Regions from separate parts of the Tistrella mobilis genome, predicted to be linked through region 1. Evidence: riboswitches for the same ligand, from Rfam matches in the RefSeq annotation. Region 1 holds a riboswitch; the other holds the start of a gene.
What was found. A riboswitch is a leader RNA that binds a small molecule or an ion and turns the genes downstream of it on or off. The one in region 1 is predicted to bind thiamine pyrophosphate.

Region 1 (8,419 bases):
TCACCGCATCCACCTGCCCCGACATCACCGAGGGGGCGAGGGCGAAGTTGACGTTGATCAGGGTGACGTCGTCGATGGTAAGCCCGGCACTCGCCAGCATGCGGCCGAGCAGCGCGTCCTCGAAACCTGCGACCGAATAGCCGATCCTGCGGCCCTTGAGGTCGGCCAGCGTCTTCACCGGGCCGTCGGCCAGCGTGATGATGCTGTTGAGCGGGGTGGCGACCAGGGTGGAGACCCGCTTCAGCGGCAGGCCTTCATGCACCATGGCGATCAGCTGCGGCTGATAGGTGATGGCAAGATCGGCCCGGCCGGCGGCGACCAGCTTGGGCGGGTCCGACGGATCGGCCGGGGCGATCATCTCCACCTCCAGCCCTTCCTCGGCGAAATAGCCCTTTTCCTGGGCGACCAGCAGGGGGGCGTGGTCGGGGTTCACATACCAGTCGAGCAGCAGGGTCAGCTTTTCGGCCGCCTGGACGGCCGGGGCGGCCAGGGTGGTGGCGGCAACCAGGGTGGCGGCCAGCACACGGCGCATGCCGCGCCGCGTGGGAACACGCTGCGTCATGGGGCATCTCCTCCGGGAGTGATGATATGGATGCGGGGTGTCAGCTTCGCTGGCCGCCGTCGAGCGCATCCGCCTGCCAGGGCATGGCGGCGCGCAGCGCCCGGTCGACCACGAGATAAAGAACCAGGGTCAGGACGACCAGCACGGCGAGGGCCGCGAACATCTGGTCGGTCTTCATCCGGCCGTTGGCATGCAGCATCAGATAGCCGAGGCCGGCGGAAGAGCCGACCCATTCGCCGACCACGGCCCCGATCGGCGCCACCGCGGCCGCGACCCGGAGCCCCGAGGCGAGGGCCGGCAGCGCGGCGGGCAGGCGGATGAGCAGCAGGCTGCGCCGGCGCGATGCGCCCATCACCCGGGCCATGTCGAGCCAGCCGGGCTCGGTGCGCCTCAGCCCGTCCAGAAAGGCGACGGCGACGGGAAAGAAGATGATCAGCGCGGCCATCACGATCTTGGGCGCATAGCCATAGCCGAACCAGAGGGTCAGCAGCGGGGCAAGCGCGAAGACCGGCAGGGCCTGGGCACCCACCATCACCGGCATCATCCAGCGACCGAGCCGGGGGGCGCCGGCGATCGCCAGTGCCGAGGTGACGCCGATGGCGGTACCGGCCCCGAGCCCCAGCGCGATTTCCAGTGCGGTAACCGCGGCGTGATCGGCCAGCAGCGCCCGATTGGTCCAGATCGCCTGCGCCACCTGATCGGGAGCGGGCAGCAGGAAGGGCGGAAGGTCCGTGGCGAGCACCGCCGCCCACCAGATCGCGATCAGCCCCGCAACCGCCACCAGACCGCGCCACCAGGCGCCCGAAGCCTGTCCGGTCATGACCGCACCTCCAGCACCGCCATCAACCGGGCGAGCCGGTCGCCCAGATCGGGGGCATCCACCGGGCGCGGCACCGGTCCGGGCGGCGCCGTGACTGCCATCGGCCGGGCCGGGTTGCCGGTCAGCACCACGATCTCGTCGCCCATGCGCAGCGCTTCCAGCGGATCATGGGTGACCAGCAGCACGGTGCGGCCGCGCAGCATGCGGCAGGCCAGATCCTGAAGCCCGTGGCGGGTGACGGCATCGAGCGCGCCGAAGGGTTCGTCCATCAGCACCACCGGCCGGTCTTCCATCAGCGTGCGGGCCAGGGCCACCCGCTGGCGCATGCCGCCCGAAAGAGCTGCGGGGCGAAGAGCGGCGGTGCCGGCCAGGCCCAGCCGGTCGAGCAGGTCGAGCGCCCGGGCACGATCGGCTCTCCGGCCACGCAGCCGGTCGCCCAGCGTGACATTGTCGATGACCCGCGCCCAGGGCATCAGCAGATCCTGCTGGGCCATCCAGGCGATCCGGCCATCGAGAGGCCGGCCGTCGGAGGCCGTGACCCGGCCGCGTTCCAGCCCCGCGACATCGAGGCCCGCGATCAGGCGCAGCAGCGTGGTCTTGCCCGAACCGCTGGCGCCGAGCAGCGCCGTGATACGGCCGGCGGTGATATCGAGGCTGAGCCCGTTGGTCACCAGCCGCCCGCCCGGGCGGATGGTGACATCGGCGAGATGCAGGGCAGGCGCCTGCACCCGGACCGCGGGCTCTGCGGTCAACGGATGGATGAGGGGACGAATGTCGTCGGGCATGGCATGCGCACTTGTTCCTCCGCCGGTGCGAACCGGATCAGGTTCAGGGGTCGTTCCGAACCGGGAACCTCTCAGCCGCCGCACCGCGGCTCCCCCCAAGTGAAGGCCGAACTATGCACCGGCGGTATCCAGGGTGCAAGATCCCATGGCGCACCTTGCGTCATGCGCGTGTTTTGGGGGGTATCGAGCGTTCCGGTTGCGCGCGACGCCGGGCCGGAGTATGACCGAAGACGCAGCCCGGCCGTCTTCCCGTTCGGATGACCCCGTCCGGAGGTCGGCCGCGGCGCAGGCTCCGCCACGTCCCCCGACCGCACCAAGCCGCGACGGCCGACGCGACGACCGCTTTCCGGGTGTATGTCCTGTACATCTCCGGGCAGGCAGGCGACGGTAACGGCCACGTGAGCCCCCGACGAGGAACGCGTATGCTGGACCAGGTCCTGAACCGGTGCCGTGCCGGCCACCGGGCATTGCTCTGTCTGCTGATCGCAACCATGATGCTGGCCGCAAACTGCGCCTGGGCGTGGCCGGCGGTGGCGGCGAGATCATGGCCGAGCGCGGTGATCCAGGCTCAGGCCCTGCCGGAACAGCCGCTGGAGCCGCTGGCGATCCGTCCGGCCGAGGGCGGCAAGGCGCGCATGTTCCGGGTGGAGGTCGCCCGATCGCACGAGGCGCGATCCATGGGGCTGATGTTCCGCTCCGATCTCGATGCCGATCGCGGCATGCTGTTCGTCTTCCCCGAAGGCAGCCAGCCGACCATGTGGATGCGCAACACCTATGTGCCGCTCGACATGCTGTTTCTGGACGCCGAGGGTGTGGTGGTCGACATCGCGGCCGATACCGTGCCGCTGACCGACACGCCCATCGGCTCCAAGCATGCCGCACGTGCGGTGCTGGAACTGAATGCCGGCACCGCCCGGCTGCTCGGCATCCGGCCGGGCGACACGGTGGTGCATGCGGAATTCCCGCTAGACTGATCGCCACGCCCCGAAAGAATGCCGGTGAAGGAGATGCCGGTGGAGATCTTCGACCTCGACCAGCTCAGATCCTATACCCTCGGTGACCGGGATCTCGAAGACGAGGTCTTCGGCCTGTTCGAGGCGGGGGCGTTGGACTATCTGGCGGCGCTGGATGCGGCTCTCGGGACCGGCGGCGAGCCCTGGCGGCGCGCGGCCCATGGCTTCAAAGGCTCCGCCGCCAATCTGGGAGCCAGGGCGCTGGCCGCCGAACTGGCCGCGGCCGAGCCGCTGGCGACGGCCGATGCCGCCGCCCGGGCGGCGGCGCTGCATGCCATCCGCCATCTTTTCGAGCACAGCCGGGCAGTGTTCCACAATCGGCCGTAATCCCGCCTCAGGTCCATAATCCCGCCTCAATCGCCTGATGCCCCGACATGCTCTTACCCCGGCGCGCGGAAGATGCCATATGCTGATCCGCGGCGGCGGCGCTGCGCCGCATTGCCACGGCGCCGTCGCGCCGCATCGTCTGTTTCAGGACCGCGACCATCCCGAGGACCCTGCCCATGCCGCCGCCCAAGCCGGCCGGAACCCGACGCTATCTGATCACCCTGGCGGCGACGGAAACCCCGTCGACCGGACGAGGGCTCGCGGCCGCCGCCGCCGATACCGCCCGCCGCGCCCGCGGCCTGCAGGCAGAGGCGGAACGTCTCGGCCTGGCCGATCATCTGGTCTGGATCGGCCCACCCACCGCCTTCGGCATGGTGCCGGTGGCCTGTAGTGCCGAACTGGTCGAGGCGCTTCGTGCAAGTCCGGTGGTTGCGCGGATCGAGGCGGAAGCCGACTAGATCATGCCCGGCCGGCGGATGCCTGCTCGTCCCAGTGGCGGAGCGGCAGCACCTGTCCGTCGGCCCGCACCCGCCTGAGTGCGCCAAGATCGAGCGTGGCGATGGTCCAGCCCGGCTGGTCCATCCCGCCCAGTGCCACCACCCCGTCATCGGGCAGGCCGCGATCCGGCGGCGCGAAGATGCCAGCCGCTCCCCGGTTTACATCCACCGCTTCCGACCAGTCGGCCGTGCCGACGGTCGGCGACTGGATCACGAAGCACTGGCCTTCCAGCGCCCGTGCTCCGGCTGCGACCCGCACGCGGTGATAGCCGGCGGCGCTGTCGGTGCAGCTTGGCACCAGCACGATTTCGGCGCCGGCCGCGACCATGTCGCGCACCTCCAGCGGGAATTCCGCATCATAGCAGATGGCGATGCCGATCGTGCCGAGGGCGGTGTCGAAGACCTTCCGGGCATCGCCCGGACCGATCCCCCAGCTTTCCCGTTCGAACCGGGTCATCATCCGCTTGTCCTGATGCGCCGCGCTGCCGTCGGGGGCGACCAGCCAGCAGCGATTGACCGGCAGGGCATGGGCCGGGTCGCGCACCGGCAGGCTGCCGGTCAGAAGATGGATCCGGTGGCGGCGGGCAAGCCTGCGGTGCAGGTCCAGCCAGGCGCCGGCCATATCCGAGGCGGCATCGATATCGGCGGCAAGGTCGCCGGGTCGCCAGCGGGGCGAGAGCGGGCCTGCCTCTATGCCGCCATATTCCGGGAAGACCGCAAGCTCTGCGCCCCCGGCCACAGCCTGGCCGAGCCACTGGTCGAGACGCGCTTCCAGCGCCCCCGGGCTTTCCGGCCGGGCAACCTGCCAGGCGGCCGCGGCGACGGTGATCCGGTCAGGGCCGGGGGCCGGGGCGCTGCGGCCGCGGGCGGGGCGCGGGGTGATGCCGCTCATAGCGCGCGGGCCCAGAACTGCATGGGCTTGGGTGTCTCGGCCGTCTCGTCCAGATCGCGCCACGAGATGTCGCCAACCGCGCCGGCCACCGGTTCATAGCCCCGGCGACGCCAGAAACCATCGAGCGGCACGAAGCCGTCGGGGCGGCGCGGATGGTCGTCGGGCCTGACCACGCCACAGAAGCAGGCATGGGTCATCGGGCCCAGCGCCCGGGCATGGGCTTCCCGGGCGTTGAAGAAGCCGACGCCGATGCCGGTCCCGCGCCAGGGGGCAAGCAGCACCGATTCGCCGAAATAGAACAGCCGGTCGATGTCGTAGCCCGCCTGCCGCATCGGGCCCGTCAGTGTCTCGGGCTCGTGGCGCATCGGCAGACCGGTGGCGGCGCCGACCACCCGGCCGGTCGCCGCCTCGATCGCGGCCACGATCACGCTGCCTTCCGCCTCGGCATAGGTGGCGAGATAGCGGCGCTCGTAATCGGCGTTGCCGTCATAGAGATAGGGCCAGTCGCGGAACACGGCGATGCGCAGCGCCGCCAGATCGTCGAGCCGGTCGTGCAGCGCCCGGCCGGTCAGGCTTTCGATATGGATCGCAGAGGACATGGCGGCCCCGTTTTTGGGATGATCTCACCCCCGGATAGCCCCGCCCCGGCCCGCCCGTCAACCATGGGCCAGTCTGAGTCCCGCCCGCGGCCAGGGCACGCTGACCAGCCGTCCGGTGCCGGAGAGGGTGATGTAGGCGGTTTTCAGGTCGGGGCCGCCGAAGCAGATATTGGTGGTATAGGGGTCGTCGAACGGCACGAAATCGATCACCGGTCCGTCGGGGGCATAGACCTCGATGCCGCCGATGCGCAGCGAGGCGACGCAGATATTGCCCGAGGCTTCCACCGCCAGGCTGTCATAGCGCCGGAAGCCGGGGGCCGGGCCCATCAGGCGCGGATGGTCGACCTCGGGCCAGCTCTGCGGCGCCAGCTCTCCCGGCCCGGTGATGGTCCAGGCCCAGAGCCGGCCGGTGGTGGTCTCGGCGGCATAGACCGTGCGGCCGTCGGGCGAGAGGCCGATGCCGTTGGGGTTGCTGACCGGCCAGGCGGCGGTGCGGATCAGCGAGCCGTCGGCTTTGGCATAGTGGATCGCACCGTGATCGATCCGGTCGTGGAAGGTCTTGCCCAGATCGGTGAACCAGAACCCGCCCTGGTCGTCGAAGACGATGTCGTTGGGGCCGCGCAGGCCCCGGCCGTCGCTTTCGGTGTAGAGCACCTCGACCTTGCCGGTCTCAGGATCGACCCGCTCGATCCGCCCACCCGACCAGTCGGCCGGCGTGCCCGCAGGTTTGGTGAAGCCCTTCTCGACCGCCCATGCGAAACCGCCATTGTTGCAGATGTAGAGCATGCCGTCGGGGCCGATCGCGGCACCGTTGGGGCCGCCGCCGGGTTCCGCCACGGTCAGCTTGCGGCCGTCGGGCATCACCCGGGTGATGCGGCCGGCGGCGATCTCGACCAGGATCACCGAACCGTCGGGCATGGCGACCGGCCCTTCGGGAAAAGCCAGGCCTTCGGCAAGCAGGGTGATGGGGGGTGTCTCGGACATGGTCGTTCCTCCTGGGGGCTCTTCGCGTGTTTTCCGAAGCCTAACCCGATCGGCGGCGGCCTGCGCCGACGGCGTGCATCGCGGCCGGTCTGCGGAATTGCAGCGGCAGGCATGGCGGATCATGATGGCCCCATGGAGGATCCGAGCGACGATACCGAGGGGATGGCACCGGTCTTCTGGACCATCGGCCATTCCGACCACCCGATCGACCGCTTCGTCGCCCTGCTGCGGGCGGTGGAGATCACGGCCGTGGCCGATCTGCGCTCGGTGCCCTGGTCCCGGCGTCATCCGCAATTCGGTGCCCGGCCGCTGGCGGCGGCGCTGAAGACGGCCGGCATCGCCCATGTGCCGCTGGGCGCCGAGCTGGGCGGGCGGCCGCCGGCCGATATCGATCCGGCCCGACTTGCCGAGGCGCGGGCGCGCGGCATCACCCGTCTGCTCGACGGTGCCCGTCGCCATCGCATCGCGTTGATGTGCGCCGAGCGCGATCCGCTGGACTGCCACCGCTTCCATCTGGTCACGCCGCTGTTAAGGGCGGCGGGGGCACAGTTGGTGCATCTGACCCCCGATGGCGGGGCAGAGAGCGACGGGGCGGCACTGGAGCGCCTGGCGCGCCGCTGCCCGGCGCCGGCCGCGATCGGCGATCTGTTCGGCTAGGCGGAGAGGGCTGCCGCCATCGGCGCATCGACCAGGCCCTGAATGAACCAGTGCGGATAGACCGGAGCCAGGGCCGTGGCGGCGTCGAGAGCCGCGATCTCGTCTTCCGACAGGCGCAGGCCGGCGGCCCTGACGGTGTCGTCCAGCTGGTCCGGGCGACTCGCCCCCAGGATGACGCTGGAGACGCCCGGCCGTGCCAGCAGCCAGGCGATGGCGAGCTGTGCCAGGCTGGCCCCATGGGCTGCTGCGATCGGCCGCATCACATCGAGCAGGGCGAACCCGCGCGCCTTGTCGAAGGGCAGCAGGTCGAAGCCCGACAGCCGGCCATCGGGGCGATCCAGGCTGTTTCGATCATATTTGCCGGTCAGGAAGCCACCCGACAGCGGCCCCCAGACCGTGAGACCCAGGCCATAGCGGGCGGCCATGGGCAGGAAGTCGCGTTCGATGTCGCGGCCGAGCAGCGAGTAATGCATCTGGGCATGGGTGAAGCGGGCGAGGCCGCGGGCGCGCTGGATTTCCAGGGCCGCGGCGATTTTCCAGGGCTGCCAGTTGGAGACGCCGAGATAGAGCGCCTTGCCGGCGCGGACCACCGCATCGAGCGCCTCCAGCGTCTCGTCCAGCGGGGTGTGCGGGTCTTCGCGATGGGCGACATAAAGCTCCACCCGGTCGGTACCCAGCCGGGTGAGGCTTTCATCGATCGACCGCAGGATGTGGCGGCGGGACAGGCCCTGGCGGTCGAGCGCCGGGCCGTTGCGGAATCCGACCTTGGTGGTGATGGCGACGTGGTCGCGATGAGGCCGGAGGGCCCGGCCGAGCATGACCTCGCTTTCGCCGCCGGCATAGCCGTCGGCCGTGTCGAACAGGGTGATGCCGGCATCGAGCGCGCGGCCGATCATGGCCTCCGCCTCGGCGGTGCCGGTCTTGTAGATCGTGGGCATGTCGGCATTGCCGGCAGTGAAGGTCATGGCGCCGAAAGCGAGGCGCGAGACGACGAGGCCGCTCTGGCCGAGGGTCGTGTTGTGCATGCGCGGGGCCTTTCCCGATCGAGGCGTTGATGCCTGATGATCCCGCAGTGAAAGCGTCATGAAAATCGTGTAGTCATATCCAATCTGTTAAGCTTAACTTTCTAATCGAGGTGTCCGATGTCGCGGAGCGACGCCTTTCAGGGCGTGGCTGAATTCCTGGCGGTGGCCGAACAGGCGAGTTTCCGGCGCGCGGCCGGCGTGCTGGGGGTGACGCCGGCCGCCGTCAGTCAGGCCGTACGGGCGCTGGAACTGCGCACC
Region 2 (7,398 bases), 1.2 Mb from region 1:
CGCCCCCAGGCTGCCGCCAAACGCCAGTCCCTGCTGGTCGATCTGCCCCCGGGCCTGCCGGCGGTGGCGGCCGACCACCGTGCTCTTGGCCAGATCCTGAACAACCTCCTCGGCAATGCGGTGAAGTTTACGCCCGAGGACGGTCATATTGCCGTCGCCGCCCGCAGGACCTCCGAACCGGGCCGGCAGATGATCGCGATCACCGTCAGCGATGACGGCATCGGCATTCCGCCCGAGGCGATCGACCGGGTGTTCGAACCCTTCGAGCGGGGCGGCAACGTCGTCCGGCGAAGCATCGAGGGCACCGGTCTCGGGCTCGCAATCAGCCGGCGTCTGGCCGAGGCCATGGACGGCAGCGTGACGATCGAGCGTCAGCGTCGTGTCGGCACCGCGATCACGCTCAGGCTGCCGGTCGCCTGAGCCTGTTTCTCCATATGGCCCGCACCACATCCCCCTGCAGTTGAAACCATGCCACATGGATGCCAGGCCTGCCCGCGCACAGGCTCTTGATCTTTCATGCAAGCATCACAAATCACTGATACCATAAGATCGCGAGGCGGGCGTCCTCCACGCCCGCCCGGTTCAGGGGAGACGGAGCCTGTGGGCCTATCCGCGAGCACCTGTCCGGCGCTGGTATTGAACGCCGACTACCGACCACTCAGCTACTTTCCGCTGTCCCTGTGGTCGTGGCAGGACGCGATCAAGGCAGTATTCCTCGATCGCGTGAACATCCTTTCCGAATACGACTCCGTGGTGCACAGCCCACGCCTGGAGATGCGCTTGCCCAGCGTCATCTCGCTGCGCAGCTATGTGCCGGTGAACCGTCGCCCGGCCTTCACCCGTTTCAACGTCTTCCTGCGCGACCGTTTCCGCTGCCAGTATTGCGGCCGGCGTTTCGCCACGGAAGAGCTGACCTTCGACCATGTGGTCCCCCGCGCCCGAGGCGGCACCACGACCTGGCAGAATGTCGTCACCGCCTGCACGGCGTGCAACACCGCCAAGGGTGCCCGAACGCCCGAGCAGTGCGGTCTGACCCTCAGGTCGGTGCCCAAAGCCCCGGACCTGACCGAACTCCAGGAAGCCGGGCGCCACTTTCCGCCCGGCAATTTGCATCCAAGCTGGCGCGACTACCTGAACTTTGCCGGGCTCCCCGACATCCGCTCCGAGGAGGATGCGATGGATGGGGCACTTGCCGCACAGACCACCCTGCGCGCCATCCAGAGCGAGGCCCAGGGCCGCGCCTTCCCTCCCGACATGACCGAGGGAGAGTATTGGGGGGTCCAGCTGGAGGACGATTGATCGCCCGTTGCGTTCATGCCCGTGATCCGCGAGGATCAGCGCCCTGAAACTGGTGTCAAACGGGGTGAGGCATCATGAACGGGCATGAAGGCGGCACGGATGCCGGCATGGTCGGCGGGCTTGGGCTCTCGGCGCGGATGACCGCGATGCCCACCAACAAGATCGCCGACATCGCCGATCTGGCGCGCGAAGATCCGGCGGTGATCCGACTCTGGATCGGCGAGGGCGATCTGCCGACGCCGGATTTCATTCGCACGGCCGCCGAGCAGGCGATGCAGGCCGGCCAGACCCGCTACACCTATGCCCACGGCCTGCCCGCATTGCGGCAGGCTCTTGCCGACTATCACACCCGTCATTGGCGTGTGGCCGTCGATCCCGGGCGGTTCAGCGTCACCGCCGGCGGTGTCCAGGCGATGATGCAGGCCTTCCAGGCCATCCTGGAGCCAGGCGACGAAGTGATCGCCCCGGTGCCGACCTGGCCCAATCTGGCCGAAATCGTGCGCATCAATCACGGTCGGCTGGTACCGGTGCCCTTCCGGGTGAGTGATGGCCGCTTTTCGCTCGACCTCGATGACCTGCTGGCGGCGATCGGACCGCGGACCAGGGCGATCGCGATCAACTCCCCCTCCAACCCCACCGGCTGGATGATGCCGAAGGTACAGATGGCAGAGTTGGTGCGGATTGCCCGCGACCGGGGGCTCTGGATCCTGTCGGACGAGGTCTACGGCCTGTTCGTCGATGGCGGCCGCCCCGCCCCGTCCTTCCTTGAGGTCGCCGAACCGACCGACCGGCTGCTGATCACCAACACCTTCTCCAAGAACTGGTGCATGACCGGCTGGCGCGCCGGCTGGGTGATCTTCCCCGAGGGGATGTCCCGCATCTTCGAGAACCTCTCCCAGTACAACACCACCGGCGTCGCCACGTTCATCCAGCATGCCGCCATCGCAGCCCTGAACGAGGGCGACCCGGGGATAAGGGCACTGGTCACCCGCACCATGACTGCCCGGGACGTGCTGCTCGACGCCCTTGCCGCCATTCCCGAAGTGACCGTGGTGAAGCCGGATGGCGGCTTCTACCTGTTCTTCGGCGTGCGCGGCATGAACGACGCCTTCTCGACCGCCGTGCGCATCCTGCGAGAAGCCGGGGTCGGCCTTGCCCCCGGCTCCGCCTTCGGCCCCGGCGGCGATGGTTATCTGCGCCTGTGCTTCGCCATCGACCCGACGCTCGCCGCCGAGGCGGCCCGGAGGCTCGACGCCTTCTTTGCCGGCACCCGGGAGGGCTAACCCCGGCGACAGTCCCGGATGGCGTCGGCGATCCTCCGGGCCGCCGCCTCGGGGTCGGGCTGGCCGCAGATCGCCGAGACCACCGCCAGTCCCTCGGCGCCAGACGCCAGCACCGGCGCCACATGATCAGCCTTCAGCCCGCCGATCGCCACCGCCGGCACGGGCGACAGCGCCACCAGCCGGGCAAGGCCGTCGAAACCGGTCGGCGGCTCATGATCCGGCTTGGTCTGGGTCGCGAAGACGGGGCCCGCCCCCACATAGTCGACCACCGCCGGATCGACCGCCCGCACCACCGCCTCGGTCTCGACCGACAGGCCCAGGATCATCCGGGGCCCGATCCGGCGACGGGCCTCTGCCGCGGGCATGTCGCCCTGGCCGACATGCACTCCATGGGCACCGATCGCGACCGCAGCCTCGACGTCGTCATTCACGATCAGCGGTACGCCGGTGCCTTCCAGCACCGACATGAGCGCCCGGCCGGTCTCGATCAGCCCGGCCGTACCGGCTGTCTTGTCGCGCAGTTGAACGATCGTGGCCCCACCGGCAACGGCGGCGCGGGTGGTCTCCACCATCGACCGCACGCGGCAGAGATCGGGGTCGAGAACAAGATAGAGCGAGAGATCGAAACGCTTCATGCCGGCCGGATCCTTTCTCCCGCCTCGAGCGCCCGTGCTTCAAGACCATGCAGCGCATCCAGGAAGCGCATGGCGAAGGAGCCCGGGCCCTCTGCCCCCCGTTCCGCCGCCTCCCCTGCCGCCGCAAAGGTGGCGAGCGCTGCGACCGTCGCCTCGAACGGAGCATCGGCCGCCACCGCCGTGAAGGCGCCGACCAGACAGGTGAGCGAGCAGCCAAGCGCCGTCACCTTCGGCATCAGCGCCGACCCGCCCGAGATTCGGACCGCTTGTGCACCGTCGGTCACGAAATCGACCGGACCGGTCACCGCCACCACCGTTGCATGGCGTTGTGCCAGCCGCCGCGCGGCCTCTTCCGCCTGTTCCACCGGATCGCCTGCGTCGGCGCCCTGTCCGGCACTGGTGCCGCCATCGAGCGCGATGATCTCAGAGGCGTTGCCACGCACCACCGTCGGGCCGAGCGCCAGCAGCTCCGCCGCCACCCGCCGCCGGTAGCCGGTCGCGAAATGGGCGACGGGGTCCAGCACCCAGGGCCGTCCGGCCGCTGTCGCGCCCGCAATCGCCGCCTTCATGCCGCCGACCCAGCCGGGTGAGAGCGTACCGATATTGACGGTCAATGCGCCGGCGAGGCCTGCGAACTCACCCGCCTCTTCCTCGGCATGGACCATGGCCGGCGAGGCGCCGGCGGCGAGCAGCACATTGGCTGCCACGTTCATCGCGACGTAGTTGGTGATGCAATGTACCAGCGGAGCGCTCCGCTGCATGCGGGCGTGGAGTTCAGCGGCACCGGCGGTTCTTTGCGGGGTCATTCCGGTTCCTCCCTCTCGATCTTGATCGATCCGGCGCGGACCGGCAGAGAGAGGGAGAGGCTCAGAAACGCCGTCTCCCCTGCGCCGCAGGGGTTGCAGGAGCCGGCCATCCGCACCATCCCTCCGCCAGTATGAACTGGATCAGGTTCGTCGGGTCCCTGCGCTGCCTTGCGGCCCTGCAGAATCTCAGCCCCTTGTCGGGACACCCCTGGTGAGGTCTTCAGACTGCGCGCCGCCCGGGCACGGTGTCAACGTCGATCAGATCCGGGTCGACAGCCAGATCGCCATTCTGGAGCCCGCGCCGATCAGCGCCTTCATCGCCTTGTAGCCGGTCGCCTGTTCGGCGCCATGGGCGAGGCCCGTGTCTCGATGCTCCAGCTCTTCGGCCCGGAAACGTTCGATGGTATCGCGCAAAGGAGCCTCGTCGGGTCCCAGTGCCGCCGATTGGGCGCGGTAGTGGCGGTCGATCTCTTCCTCGACCGCAACCGTGCAGGCCATCGCCGCCCGCGGTCCCATGGCCGCGGTCACCGCCCCCAGTGCAAAACCCGCGGCATGCCAGACCGGCGACAGCAGGGTCGGCCGCACCCGGCGTTCCACCATCATCCGGTTGAAGGTCTCCAGATGGACCCGTTCCTGGTCGGCCATATGGCGGATGGTGGCGCCATGCGGACCCTTGCCCATCACCGCCAGCTGGCCGGCATAGATCCGGGCGGCACCGTATTCCCCCGCCTGATCGACCCGGATCATCCGTTCGACCAGGGTGCGGGCATCGGGATCGCCGGGCAGGACACGCGCGGCTGTGGGGCGGTCATTGCTGAGGCGGGGCTGGTCGGTCATCTGCAGGCGGTCTCCGGTCGGGGATCGTCCGGTGAGGGAGCGTCCGGTCGGCTTGTCAGCCATGCCTGAAGATACGCCGCGCGCCGCCCGCGGCAATACCCGCCAGCAGAACCGACAGCAGCGCATTCCATCCGGCCATGCTGATCCCCAGCAGCGACCAGGCGATATCGGTGCAGGCGGCACGTGGTGCGCCGGCGATGGCAGCCCGCAGGGACGCCAGGTCCTGGGCGCCGGCGGCCGTGCTCATCGAGCAGGCGGCGCTCGCCTCCACCCAGCCCTGCTCGACGCCAACATGATAAAGACCGATACCGCCGGTCATCAGCAGCAGCACCGTGATCAGCAGCAGCCCCCAGCCCTGCACCCGCCGCGAAGGCCCAAGCGCCGTCAGCGCGCCCGCAGCCACCGCCACGCCCAGATGCGGCCAACGCTGCTGCAGGCAGAGCACGCAGGGCTCCAGCCCGCCCAGGAACTGGAAGCTGAGGGCACCCCCCAGCAGGGCAAGGCTGGCCGCCCCCAGGAAAGGCAGCAGCGGATCGATCCCGCGGGCACGCAGGCGTGCCGCCATCAGATCGACGGGCTTGGTGAGCAGGGACATGGAGCGGGTTCTCTCCGGCATCTCGGACGGCGACACGGGCAGCCGGGCGGGCCATCCTGCGGCAAGGCCTGCGACCGTTCCGTGACGTGTGTCACGGCGGCTCGACGGATGCCGCGAGTGTGGCTAGGATCAACCGGACAAGCAAGTCGCACTCCGCACACTCCGGACAAGGGGTTCGTGCGGCCCCTGCGATGCCTCGTCTCGCCAGCGGAGATCCGTGCATCATGGCCCGCAGCACCCGGACCGCCGTGTCCGCCTGTCCCGTCACTGCCCCGGCCTTCATACAGAATATCTACCTGGGGTTGATGAGACTGGTGGAACTGCGACGATGGGCCGCCGCCACCATCGTCGCCGGCCTGCTCTCCGCCTCCGGCCAGGCAGCCGCCCAGGAAGAGGCGATGCGCTTCTTCCGCATCGGCACGGGATCGACCGGCGGTACCTATTTCCCGATCGGCGGCATCATCGCCAATGCGGTCAGCAATCCGCCCGGCTCCCGCCCCTGCGAGGATGGCGGCGCCTGCGGCATTCCGAACCTGGTCGCCGTGGCGGTCACCACCCGCGGGTCCGTCGACAATCTCAACCTGCTGAACGACGGCCAGGTCGACAGCGGCCTCTCGCAGGCCGACATCGCCGTGCTCGCCCAGACCGACCGTGGCGCCGAAATCGGTGCGCCCTCCATGCCGGATCTGCGGGCCATCGCCAGCCTCTATCCGGAAAGCCTGCATGTGGTGGCGCGGACGGGTGCCGGTATCACCGATCTGAAGGATCTCGTCGGCAAGCGGGTATCACTCGATCGAACCGGCTCCGGCACCCTGGTCGATGCCCGGCTGGTGCTGGCCGCAGCGGGCATTCCGCTCAACAGGATCAAGGTGGAGAACCTCGATCCCGAAGTGGCGGTCGATCATCTCCGCGACGGTTCGCTCGACGCCATGTTCTTCATGGGCGGCTATCCGGCCGTCTCAATCGGAGCCGCCATCCGCGACGGGGTCGCCAGCCTGGTGCCCCTCGCGCCCGAGCTGCGCAGCGCCCTGGTCGAGAAACACCCCTTCTTCGTCGAAGACGTGATCCCCCGCGATGCCTATGATCTGGCCGCTCCCGTGGGCACGGTCAGCGTCCGCGCACTCTGGGTCGTGCGCGAAGGTCTGGATGCAGAGCTGGTGTACGGCCTGACCCGTGCACTGTGGAGCACGCCGACCCGCGGCCTGCTGGATGCCGGCCATGCCAAAGGCCGGCTGATCCGGCCCGAAACTGCGACATTGGGCATCGGCATCCCGCTTCATCCCGGCGCCGAGCGTTTCTATGCCGAATGGCGGGCTGCCCGCGACAAGGCCGCAGCCGACGGCAAACCGGGAGAGGCCGGCACGGCCCCCGATGCCCCGGCCGGCAGCCCGCCTGAGGCAGCACCGCTCGACGATCTGGGAAGCGAACCCGCCGCCACGCCGGCAGCCCCGGCAATGCCCGACGCGCCGGTGCCTGAAGCCAAGCCCGGCACGCCCGCCAGCTGAGCCGCATCACGAGACGGTACCGGATGATGGTCCCCCGGGCTTGACGGCGGCGCCCCGGGCGCTGACCTTGTCGATTGGCGCGATTTTCCGCGCCCATCGATCGAGGAGCCCCGCACGTCCATGGCCGAGATCCCGAGCCTGTCGCGTGACCGCGACGCCGTCGCCCTGCCGCTGACCCTGGTAACCGAGCGCGATTTCGCCGCCTGGCGCGATGCTGCCGAGCCCCGGATCGCGGCTTGGCTTTCGGCCCAGGGCTTCAAGCCGCGGCCAGGCGCCCATGCGCTGCTGCCCGACGCCGAGGGCGGCATCGTCGGCGCCGTGATGGTGACCGCAGCGGAACCGGGCCCCTGGGCGATCGGCGACCTGTCGCAGAAACTGCCCGAGGGCCGCTGGCGGCTGGATCCGGAGCCGGCCGATCCCATGCTGGCAACACAGCTC

Region 2: linked by a shared signal. The riboswitch ahead of thiM (hydroxyethylthiazole kinase) and the one ahead of P7L68_RS09495 (ABC transporter ATP-binding protein) in region 1 are both predicted to bind thiamine pyrophosphate.

Annotation. Positions count from the first base shown of each region.
Region 1 covers NZ_CP121017.1:814,363-822,781, forward strand. Annotated here, with positions in the region: gene P7L68_RS09485 (ABC transporter substrate-binding protein) at 1-562, opposite strand, end outside; gene P7L68_RS09490 (ABC transporter permease) at 603-1,382, opposite strand; gene P7L68_RS09495 (ABC transporter ATP-binding protein) at 1,379-2,167, opposite strand; TPP riboswitch at 2,165-2,273, opposite strand; gene P7L68_RS09500 (DUF192 domain-containing protein) at 2,590-3,141, shown strand; gene P7L68_RS09505 (Hpt domain-containing protein) at 3,181-3,507, shown strand; gene P7L68_RS09510 (hypothetical protein) at 3,684-3,965, shown strand; gene P7L68_RS09515 (carbon-nitrogen hydrolase family protein) at 3,967-4,896, opposite strand; gene P7L68_RS09520 (GNAT family N-acetyltransferase) at 4,893-5,495, opposite strand; gene P7L68_RS09525 (SMP-30/gluconolactonase/LRE family protein) at 5,553-6,479, opposite strand; gene P7L68_RS09530 (DUF488 family protein) at 6,612-7,136, shown strand; gene P7L68_RS09535 (aldo/keto reductase) at 7,133-8,161, opposite strand; gene P7L68_RS09540 (LysR family transcriptional regulator) at 8,279-8,419, shown strand, end outside.
Region 2 covers NZ_CP121017.1:4,519,084-4,526,481, forward strand. Annotated here, with positions in the region: gene P7L68_RS25965 (sensor histidine kinase) at 1-420, shown strand, start outside; partial or broken gene P7L68_RS25970 (HNH endonuclease) at 517-1,134, shown strand; gene P7L68_RS25975 (pyridoxal phosphate-dependent aminotransferase) at 1,374-2,582, shown strand; gene thiE (thiamine phosphate synthase) at 2,579-3,217, opposite strand; gene thiM (hydroxyethylthiazole kinase) at 3,214-4,023, opposite strand; TPP riboswitch at 4,124-4,243, opposite strand; gene P7L68_RS25990 (demethoxyubiquinone hydroxylase family protein) at 4,282-4,860, opposite strand; gene P7L68_RS25995 (disulfide bond formation protein B) at 4,916-5,455, opposite strand; gene P7L68_RS26000 (TAXI family TRAP transporter solute-binding subunit) at 5,680-6,960, shown strand; gene P7L68_RS26005 (M17 family metallopeptidase) at 7,081-7,398, shown strand, end outside.